2 regions of the Varunaivibrio sulfuroxidans genome follow, and region 2 is predicted to be linked to the other one. Evidence: predicted binding sites of a transcription regulator. Region 2 holds the regulator's gene; the other holds the start of a gene.
The links. Region 2 encodes LexA, which represses DNA repair genes until DNA is damaged. Its sites were predicted from a motif close to ATGTTCTANTTTGGTTC; they were not measured.
Positions count from the first base shown of each region.

Region 1 (5,160 bases), 820 kb from region 2:
TGGTGGCGGAATTCGCGGCGGCGGGATCGGGGGCCACAGGCGGTGGCGGTGGCGGTGGCGGTGGGGCAGATAAAAATCCTCCCATGGCGATGCTCCTTCTCTCGTTTTTCTTGGCGTTCTCGGCATAAAAAAGGCCGCCGAGGGTATCGGCGGCCTCGGGACGCAGTTGTCCCGTTCGTTAATGTGATTTATAGCCTATTAATTTTCAAAAGTAAAGGATTTTATTCTTAATAAGTATTTTTTTGTGTCCGCGCGCCCCGAATGTGGCGATACAAGGCCCACGGGGTCCATACCCATCGGTGGTGAATGCCTAAGACTCTTTTTACCGCTTCGACACAGGTATACGGTCTCCAGGGGGCGGCGGTGGGCGGCGCCGCGATGACGGCATAAGGGACGACGCGAAAGCCATGGCGGCGATAAGCGTTTGCCAGATCCCCCGCCTCGCGACGTTCCAGCCAGGCCAATTCGGTCTGATGAGACAAGGGGTTGACCACCACCCATCCGCCAGCCCGTTCAACCAGAACGAAACAGTGGCGGAACCCAGGCTTGAGCATTCGCAACCAGGGCAACGCGGTGTCGCCACCGAACACGACCAGGGCGCGACCGCCGAAGGGGGGGGCGGTCATAGATTCGTCGCAACTTTTTCCGAGCCCCGGTTTCACCCCACAATTCCCTTTTCTTTCAAAATGATGGATAAATGATTCATGGCGTCACGCCAGAGCGTCAAGGAAACGGTCTCGCAAGCCACCCGATAATCTGGCGGGCGGTCTTCCATCCCAAATTTCGCGAGAACCTTAAGGTGATCGCGACGCACCACACGACGGCGATACAGCGTCATCACCGCGCAATAAATATCGTCGGGTTCGCATGGGCGCGCCATTACCGCGGAGCGGCATAACCGCGCCCCGTCCCGTCGCGCCTTCTGGGCGCGAACGAACCACATCCAGGCTTCCTCGGCGCTGGCGAACGGCGTTATGGTACGGGCGTCACCGCGCGCCGGCGTAAAACGTTTTTTTCTCATACCCCCCCCTTTTTTTGAGAACAAAACAAGAACATCTTATGTGTGCATGATAACGGCGCTGGGATCAAGAAAATTGTGTGTATATTTTCCTAGTGCAGTGGGCGCATTTTCATAAGATAATGTTCCCATGCTTAATCATGCGCACATTTGGGACGCTATCGACCGTCTCGCCCGCGACCACGGTTTTTCGCCGTCCGGGCTGGCGCGCAAGTCCGGCCTCGACCCGACCACCTTCAACAAGTCGAAGCGTGTCACCCGCGAGGGAAAGTTACGCTGGCCGAGTACGGAAAGCATCGCTAAGATTTTGGGCGCGACAGGGGCCAGCCTCGGCGATTTTCTCGCCTACATCGAAGGCGGCGCCCGTGAGGGCGAGCGCCCTATCCCAATCCTCGGCATGGCCCAGGCGGGATCCAAGGGCTACTTCGACGACGCCGGCTATCCGGTGGGTACGGGGTGGGATGAGGTGCCGACGCCGTTCGTCACCGACGAACATGCCTACGCCCTGGAAATTTCCGGCGACAGCATGAACCCGGTGTATCGTGACGGCGACATTGTGATCGTTTCACCCTCGTCGGGCATCCGCCGGGGTGATCGCGTCGTTCTGCGCACCAAGGACGGCGAGGTGATGGCTAAACAACTGCGCCGTAAAACCGCCAACCGCATCGAACTGCAATCGCTCAATCCCGATTACGAAGACCGTACCTTGGAGATGTCCCAGGTCGATTGGATCGCCCGTATCATTTGGGCTCAGCAATAAGCGGAGCATGCATACGAGCTCGCGGAAACCAAACGCGACCATAAAAATTCAGACCGCGCCGAGCAGGTAGCTTTGCAAATAGGACGGGTTCCTTGGTGGCTTAAGGGCTGCATCGTACGCCAAGTTCGAGGGGGTGACGCATGCCGGTTAATTTGGCGAGGAGGAATTCAGGGTGTCGATCAGCATGCCAAGGTCGTCGAAGGCGTCTATCTTACCCTCGAAATAATTTTTGAGCAGAGCGCCATAGAGACAGGTGTGGGAGATATATCGTCGTAAGACGTAACGCCAACCCGGGAAAATAAACAGCGGAACCGCATTCCCTAAGTGCATAAGATAAAACGGTTTTCTCCCCTTCGCAAGGGGATGGATGGGGTTGTCTTACGTTGGCGGGAGGGGCGGTTCGAGGGCGGAAAAGCCAAAACAGTTGCACTGCGGGTAGCAAAATCTGCCAAATACCGGCTATTCAAAAAACTCTTCGTCCACCTTTTTCAGGTGCAATGTTTCCTCGTCTCGGCAGCCGACGTTATATTGAAACATCAGTTTTGCGAGTTGTTGACCATCGATCAACACGATGCGCATGCCAAGGTCTTTGGCGGTCTGTCTGGCCGAAGGGCTAAAGTCCGAGGTCGTAAGGTAATGCCCCCGAAAAAGTCGCGGATGTCACCCGCCCCGATATTGTTTCCCTCAGCATACCGTTTGGCCTGAACGTAAATCTGATCGACGCCCAACGGGTCTTGATCGACAACGCCGTCGACGCCGTTGTCCCCCGATTGTCCCAACGCCCGCGCGGCGTCTTCGGACGTGCCGCCGTACCCCATGGCAAGCAGGAGGTTGACGATCAAATGTTCAAAAAATTGCGGGGACGCCTCCCGGACACGATCCAACAGATCGGACGCCAGTGAAACGTTGATTTTGCGGTGTGCCGCCCTCAAAACCTCGTCCGGGGTGGCGTCGGACTGGTCGTCCCCATCGGTCGGCGCGTCGTCTTCGTCATCGGAATCGTCCGGCGCGTCGGTTTTGGGGTCTTCATCGGGCGTTGCTTCGCCTTCGGCTTCTTCGGGTGCAGCATCTTCGCTGTCCGCCAGAAGTCCGGCGAGTTTATCGGCGGCCTGAGAAACGCTCAGATCGCCGTCGTTCTCGCCAGTCCCATCGGGGGTGTTGGCTTCGTCTTCCATGAAAATAAACTCCATCTAAGGGAAGGTGGGCGTCTCGCGACGCTCGGTCTAAGGGAAGGTGGGCGTCTCGCGACGCTCGGTATCGGCGTCAAAAGAACGGGCGTTTGCCGCTCTTTAAATCGCCAAGCTCTTTACGCGACAGTTTTCCCATCTCGATTTGAATTTTAAGATGCCCCGCGACATTGCGCACGACCTTGATCGCCTCGACAAGGCGATAACGGCCCAGATCGTCGCCCGGCTCGCAGGCCATCAACTGTTCGCCGTATTCGGCCTCGATGGCGGTGAAATAATCCCGGACGTCGGCCATGATCCGCCGCGCGGTGTCGGCGCGGTCGATCGCATCGTTAAGCCGGGTCTCGTCCATCGCGGGTGTTCCTCTTATGTTCCTGAATTTCGCGCCTTGGTTTTAAGATCGCCCTGGGATAGCATTGCCGTCATGAAATACATCATCCCCCTGCTGATCGTCCTTTCCGGCTGCGCCACGCAGGCGCAAAAGCCGACCGTGTATAGTAAGAATACATTTGCCATAGGAAAAATTTATTTTAAGTGCATAAAGGCGAATTTAAACCCGTCACACAAAAACGAGGAAATGGTCGTCACAATCGATTATGCGATAAGCCAATGCCAAAGTTCCGAAGCGATGTTGGCGCTGTCACTCATGAAGGACGCTAAAAATAAGGATCCCAATGCCGGACTATCCGCGGCGAGAATGGTGGGTCGTTTTTTGGGTACGTACGCACTAACAAAAAATCAATAAAGTCCACCCAGTCCCCCACTATAATTGTCGAATCCTCCGCGTGAACTGGGGGAGGCGGGCGGACCGGCGTGACCCTAACTTGGGTCGGGTGGGCGCGGCGGGTTTGCCATTTTGCGGGCGCGGCGCAGGACGTCTTTCAAGGCGAGGTCGGAGATACCGATTTTTTGAAGGTGGCGGCAGGTATTCTCGACGTATTCGAGGCTGCTGCCCATTTGGCCGTGGCCTTGGGCGATGTAGCATGCCGCCTGATCGGGCGTTAATTTTCCGGCGTATTGTTCGTGGTCGTGGCGCGCGACGAAGGTATAGGCGCGCACGGCGCGTCCATCGTCAAGGCGAACCCTGAAAACTTTCGGGCAGTAGACCTTGGTGACTTGTTCGCGTTCGTCCAGGTAGGCTAGGGTTTGCGCGATCTGTGCGGGGGCGATGCGAAAGGCGATGCCACGCGCCGAACCGCCCCGGTCCAGCCCCATCACTAATCCCGGATGTTCCGGCGTCCCGCGATAGACGGTGGAGCGGACGCACAGGCAACGATGATAGCCGTAAAGCCAGGCCGGCTGTCTCTCCTCGAAATCGAAGCCGGGTCGCCACATCAAGGAGCCGTATCCGAAAACCCAGAAGTTCCGGGAGGTGGGGAGGTGTCTGTCCATGGTTCCCTTAAGCAATGTCGAAAGGAAAAGAATGTACCGCGCGCGCGCAGATGCTACCCTCTCGCGCGGCGACGGACAATGTCTTATCCGCGCCCGACGCCGTCCCCGGGAACCGATCCGCGCGTATGGAGAACCATGGCTTATCGCAATACTCGACATGACGGAAACGACGCGCCTCATCTTCGGGCGTTGAACTACAGGCCGCCTCGCACGCTGCGGATCATCCGCGTCGGGCTGGGGACGATTATCGCGGGCGCGGTGATCGTCCTGGCGTGGACCGGATTTTGGTTCGTGATGGCGTTCCAGTTGCGCGGCGACTTCGAGACCTGGGTCGCGCACCAACGCGCCAAGGCCGTTGTCGTCGGGTTTCGGCGCTTCGAGATCGGCGGATACCCGTTTCACATTCGTCTGAACGTCATGGATCCCACCGTGAGCGATACGGGCGTCACCGTTCCGTGGGCCTGGTCGGGGGACGGGATCGTCGTCCAGGCGCGTCCCTGGCGCCCCGGACGCTTGAGCATTTTCGCATCGGGCAGACAACGGGTGACGGTGGGAACGGGACCCGATCGCGTGACCTATTCGGGCGGCGCTAGAGTCGCCGAAGTCCATGTCACTCTGGGCGCGAACGTTTCGACGGGATGGCCGCTTCGGGTGCGGGTGCGTATCTCGGAGTTACGCTTACTTTCGCCGACGCCGGGGCGTGGGGTGACGGTGGGGGATGTCTTTTTCGCCTATGACAACTTCGATATTCCCAAGAACCGACCCAAGGCGGTCGGCGCCCGGGCGGATATTTCGATTCACGA
Region 1 covers NZ_CP119676.1:1,498,737-1,503,896, reverse strand. Annotated here, with positions in the region: gene P3M64_RS07120 (hypothetical protein) at 1-85, opposite strand, end outside; gene P3M64_RS07115 (hypothetical protein) at 228-626, opposite strand; gene P3M64_RS07110 (hypothetical protein) at 659-1,021, opposite strand; gene P3M64_RS07105 (S24 family peptidase) at 1,149-1,778, shown strand; gene P3M64_RS07100 (hypothetical protein) at 1,926-2,108, opposite strand; partial or broken gene P3M64_RS07095 (restriction endonuclease) at 2,238-2,596, opposite strand; gene P3M64_RS07090 (hypothetical protein) at 3,042-3,317, opposite strand; gene P3M64_RS07085 (hypothetical protein) at 3,390-3,710, shown strand; gene P3M64_RS07080 (gamma-glutamylcyclotransferase) at 3,785-4,357, opposite strand; gene P3M64_RS07075 (DUF2125 domain-containing protein) at 4,493-5,160, shown strand, end outside.
Region 1: the regulator LexA is predicted to act here: its motif matches at 1,040-1,056, upstream of P3M64_RS07105 (S24 family peptidase).

Region 2 (5,160 bases):
GGCGCGCACCCTGGGCAATCTAGGCTCGGAAATGGTCTGGATCGTGCACGGTTCCGACGGCTTGGACGAACTGACCACGACGGGCGCCAGCTTCGTCGCCCAACTCAAGGATGGCGCGGTCACCACTTTCGACGTCACGCCCGACGACGCCGGCTTACCCCACGCCGCCTCCGAGGACCTTAAAGGCGGCAACCCGGAGCATAACGCCGAGGCCATGCGCACCATGCTGGGCGGCGCACATGGCCCGCTACGCGACGTCGTCCTGCTCAACGCCGCCGCCGCGCTTTTGGTCGCGGGCAAAGTCGAGACCCTCAAGGCAGGGGCGGAACGCGCCGCGCGCGCCATCGACGACGGTCACGCCATGGATACCCTAGACGACCTGATTGCAGTCACCAACGCCCCCACGGAAGCCGCCCTGGAAGAAGAAGTCGGCGGATGAGCACCGTTCTCGATGCCATTTGCGCCGAAAAACGCGGCCATATCGCCGCCCGTAAACGGGCGATATCGCTTTGGGACATTGAAGATCGCGCCCGCGCCCAAACACCACCCCGAGGGTTTATCGCCGCGCTCAATTCCAAGGTGACCCAGGGCGAGTACGGTCTGATCGCGGAAATCAAAAAAGCCTCACCGTCGAAGGGCCTGATACGTGCCGATTTCGACCCGCCCGCCCTCGCCCGCGCCTATCAAAACGGTGGGGCGGCATGCCTGTCGGTGCTTACCGACACGCCCTATTTCCAAGGCCGGGATGAATACCTGACAAGCGTCCATAGCGCCGTCTCGCTGCCCCTGTTGCGCAAAGATTTCATGCTCGACACCTATCAGGTGGCCGAGGCCCGCGCCCTCGGGGCCGATTGCATTTTATTGATCATGGCGGCATTGTCGGACGATCAGGCCGCAGAGTTGGAGGCGTGCGCCCACGACTGGGATATGGACGTGCTGGTCGAAGTTCACGACGCGGCGGAATTCGAACGCGCCCTGCGCCTAAAAACCCCGCTTTTAGGCATAAACAATCGAAATCTTAAAACGTTGGATGTCGATATCGCGACGACCGAGGCCCTGGCCGCGCGCACGCCTTCCGACAAGTTGCTGGTCAGCGAAAGCGGTTTGCACACGCCGGACGACCTCGCTCGCGCCGCGCGCGTTGGGGCTAGGTGCTTTCTCGTCGGCGAATCGTTGATGCGCCAAGCCAATGTCGAAAGCGCCACCCGCGCACTTTTGGACAATCCCCTCGCCCCGGCGCGGGTCGCCCCGAAACACGCCTCCCAAGACGGCGGCGCTTAAGGACATCACAATGGCCGAATTCACGCATTTCGATTCCGAAGGCAACGCCGTCATGGTTGACGTCTCGCAAAAAGACGTCACCGAACGCACGGCGACCGCCAAGGGAACGGTTTTCATGCAGCCCGAAACCCTGGCCAAGATCGTGGCGGGCGGCATTAAAAAAGGCGACGTGCTTGGCGTCGCCCAATTGGCCGGAGTTATGGGGGCGAAAAAAACCCCCGACCTGATCCCGCTGTGCCACCCCCTGGCGTTGACGTCGGTCAAGGTCGAACTCGTCTGCGATGCGGATAATACCGCCATCGAGATCACCGCCACCTGCAAATTGAAGGGGCGCACCGGAGTCGAAATGGAGGCCCTCACCGCCGTTTCCATCGCCGCGCTGACCGTTTACGACATGTGCAAGGCGGTAGACCGCGCGATGCGTATCGGCGACGTCCGCCTTATCCACAAAGCCGGAGGCAAGTCCGGCGAATTCAACGCCAATTAACGGATAAACGGAACCGCTTATGAAAACCATGATCAGCGTCGCCGAGGCCATGGAAATGATTCTGTCGGGCATGCCCCGCCTGGCGGGCGAACACGTCACGCTACCTCAGGCCCTGGGCCGCGTCCTCGCCCGAGATGTTACCGCCCGCCTGACCCAACCGTTCGCCGACGTCTCGTCGATGGATGGCTACGCCGTGCGCGCCCAGGACGTCGCGCATGTTCCCGTAACGCTGACACGAATCGGCGAGGCCGCGGCGGGAGGACATTTCGCCGGCAAGATCGGCGCAGGCGAGACCGTGCGTATTTTCACCGGCGCCCCCCTGCCCGAAGGCGCCGACGCCATTGTCATCCAGGAAGTGACAGAAACCGAGGGCGACAGTGTCGTGATCAAGGAAGTCTCGACCCCAGGGCGATTCGTGCGCAAACGCGGCCTCGATTTCAACGAGGGCGATATTCTCCTTAAGGCGGGAACCCGCATGGGACCACGCGAGTTGGGCCTTGCCGCAGCGATGAACGCGCCGTGGCTGTCCGTCGTGCGCAAACCCCGAATCGCCATCGTCGCCACCGGGAACGAGGTCGTCATGCCGGGCGACCCGCTGGGCGCCAATCAGATCATCAGTTCCAATTCCCTTCTGCTCCAGGGGTTCATCGAACAATGGGGCGGCGTCGCGCTTAATCTGGGAATCGCCCGCGACGACGAAACCTCGCTGCATGCCCTGCTCGACGCCGCACGCGGGGCCGATCTCCTGATCACCATCGGCGGCGCATCGGTCGGCGACTACGATCTGGTGCGCAAGGTTTTGGGTGACGAAGGCATCGATATGGGTTTTTACAAAGTCGCCATGCGCCCCGGAAAGCCTCTGATTTTTGGCCATCTTGGACATACGGCGGTGCTCGGACTTCCCGGCAATCCCGTCTCCGTCGGGGTAAGCTCCGCCGTGTTCCTGAAACCGGCCATGCAGACCATGATGGGGATGGATACGCCCCTCACGCGAAACGCCGCCACCCCCAACGACGCCGTCCTCGGCGCGCCCCTGGGCGAAAACGATCAACGCCAGGATTACCTGCGGGCGTCGTTGTCCCGCGATGCGCAGGGCGCTCTTGTCGCCCATCCCTTCACCAAGCAGGACAGCGCCATGCTGGCGCGTTTCGCCCAAGCCGACGCCTTGATCGTGCGTTCCCCCTTCGCCCCGTCCGCACAAAAAGGCGATCGTGTCAAAATCATCGTTATACGCGAGGCCTGAGGCGCATCGTATTCCGCCCACGACCCAAGACCTTCCATGGGGAAAGAAGGCGGCGCGCATCCCCTTGACATTCGGCGAGAACCAACATAGAACATATAAAGATGTTTTTGTTTTGTTCTTGTCCGTTTTAGATTGTGCCTGTTTTAGATTGTGCCCGCTTTGCTCAGCGCCGACAAAAACCCAACCTTCACGGAAATGGAATTTGAGCACTCGGGTAGGACGCTTCCGCGAAGGGCAATGGGAATTTTGAGATGCTGACGCGCAAACAATACGATCTTTTGCTTCTGATAGACAAAGGCCTTAAGACCTCCGGGGTTTCGCCTTCCTATGACGAGATGAAGGACGCCCTGGGACTGGCGTCGAAGTCGGGTATCCACCGACTGATCAGCGCCCTGGAGGAACGCGGTTTCGTACGCCGTCTCCCTCATCGCGCGCGCGCGCTCGAGGTCCTCAAACTCCCCGAAAATCTTGAAGACACGGCCACGCGCATACCTCGCGCGCCCCTTCCCACTCAGGGAACCGCCAAGGGCGGCACGTCGTTCTCGCCCAACGTGATCCGCGGAGATTTTCAAATTCCCGGCGCCCGCTCTCCTCAGGCGCGCACCGGCGACGCCATCGAATTGCCCCTGTATGGGCGGATCGCGGCGGGCATTCCCATCGAAGCCATCCGCGATCCGGAAAATACGGTGCACATTCCCCAATCCATGGTCGGTTCCGGGGAACATTACGCCCTCGAAGTGGATGGCGACTCGATGATCGACGCCGGCATTCAGGACGGTGATACGATAATCATTCAGCGCGCCGATCAGGCCGAAAACGGCGCCATCGTAGTCGCCCTGGTTGACGATCAGGAAGTGACGTTAAAGCGCTTTCGCCGCAAAGGGGCCTCGATCGCCTTGGAACCCGCGAACAAACGCTACGAAACTCGAATATTCGGTCCGAACCGGGTCAAGGTTCAAGGCAAACTGGTGGGCCTGATCCGCCAATATTAGGGCATTAGGGTCTGAATTCCCGACTGGAATATGGAGGGCTTTGGAAGATGGCTTCAATCTCTTTCTCGGCTCTCTTTTCTCGCCCCTCCTTTTTTAGTCCCGGGCGCGCCTTGCGTTTGATGCGCTTGACGGCGCGCACGCCCCGATGACCGCCGAGCGAACAGCCCTCTTCGCTTCACCTCGACGTTGGCCGCGCCCGATGCCCCCGGACGTTAACGGCCCACGTCGCCGCGGCGCAAAACCCAAGGACGATCGCCCCGAGCGCCGTTGACGGTCTCGACCCGCACACCCTGGGGCGTGATCCATAGAGCGTGGGTTCCCGCGCGCCGCAGGTCGCTGCGGTCAATTACCAGCGCTGCGGCGCAGTCTTTCGGGGTGCCCTCAAGGCTGACCACGACATCAGCGTTCCGGCAATCCTCGTCCAGCGCCATCGGGTCGGTGGCCACGGAAAGCCGCCAACCGCTATGGGTGTACAAACACCCCAAGGCGTCGCAGGAAATCGGCGGTGGCTTGACGGCGCGATCCTCCGCACGACTTTTGGCGTCATCCCAGCGGCGCACATCCATCTTTGTCATGGCCGCTCGACGCAACCAAGATTGGCGCACGAATCGGCGCGCCCTGAGATTCGAAAAATAAAACCTGCCATTGGTGTCGCGAATACCCAACAAATGCGCCGAGCCGTCGATTAATACGTCCGGCGGGCGCGCCGTCATGGCCAGCACGAGCGCGGCGCCGATCGGCCCGGCGGCCAACCAGCGCCAACGCGTGCGCCATAACGCCAACCACAATCCCCCCAGCGTCAAGGCCGCCAACGACACCATTGGCAGCGCCGCCATCAGATGCACGGCCCCCGGCCACGACGCCACTTCGCGGGCGACGGCGATAATAGCGTCGATCCCCCACCCCATCGGCGCCAACGCCACCTGCTCGGCGCCGAAGGGCATTAAAACAAACGCGGCGATCGCCCACGGCATCACCCAAAAAGCCGTCAGCGGAACGGCGAGCACGTTCGCCGCCACCCCATAATCCGCAATTCGGTTAAAGTGAAAAACAGCCAGCGGCGCCGTGAGCAGTCCCGCAACGACGGTCGTCATCGCCACCACGAGAAAAAAACCTCCGACACGCCCCAAAAATCCCCATGCCGGCGACGGATGATG
Region 2 covers NZ_CP119676.1:676,690-681,849, forward strand. Annotated here, with positions in the region: gene trpD (anthranilate phosphoribosyltransferase) at 1-439, shown strand, start outside; gene trpC (indole-3-glycerol phosphate synthase TrpC) at 436-1,281, shown strand; gene moaC (cyclic pyranopterin monophosphate synthase MoaC) at 1,292-1,768, shown strand; gene P3M64_RS03100 (molybdopterin molybdotransferase MoeA) at 1,788-3,011, shown strand; gene lexA (transcriptional repressor LexA) at 3,263-4,003, shown strand; gene P3M64_RS03110 (ComEC/Rec2 family competence protein) at 4,216-5,160, opposite strand, start outside.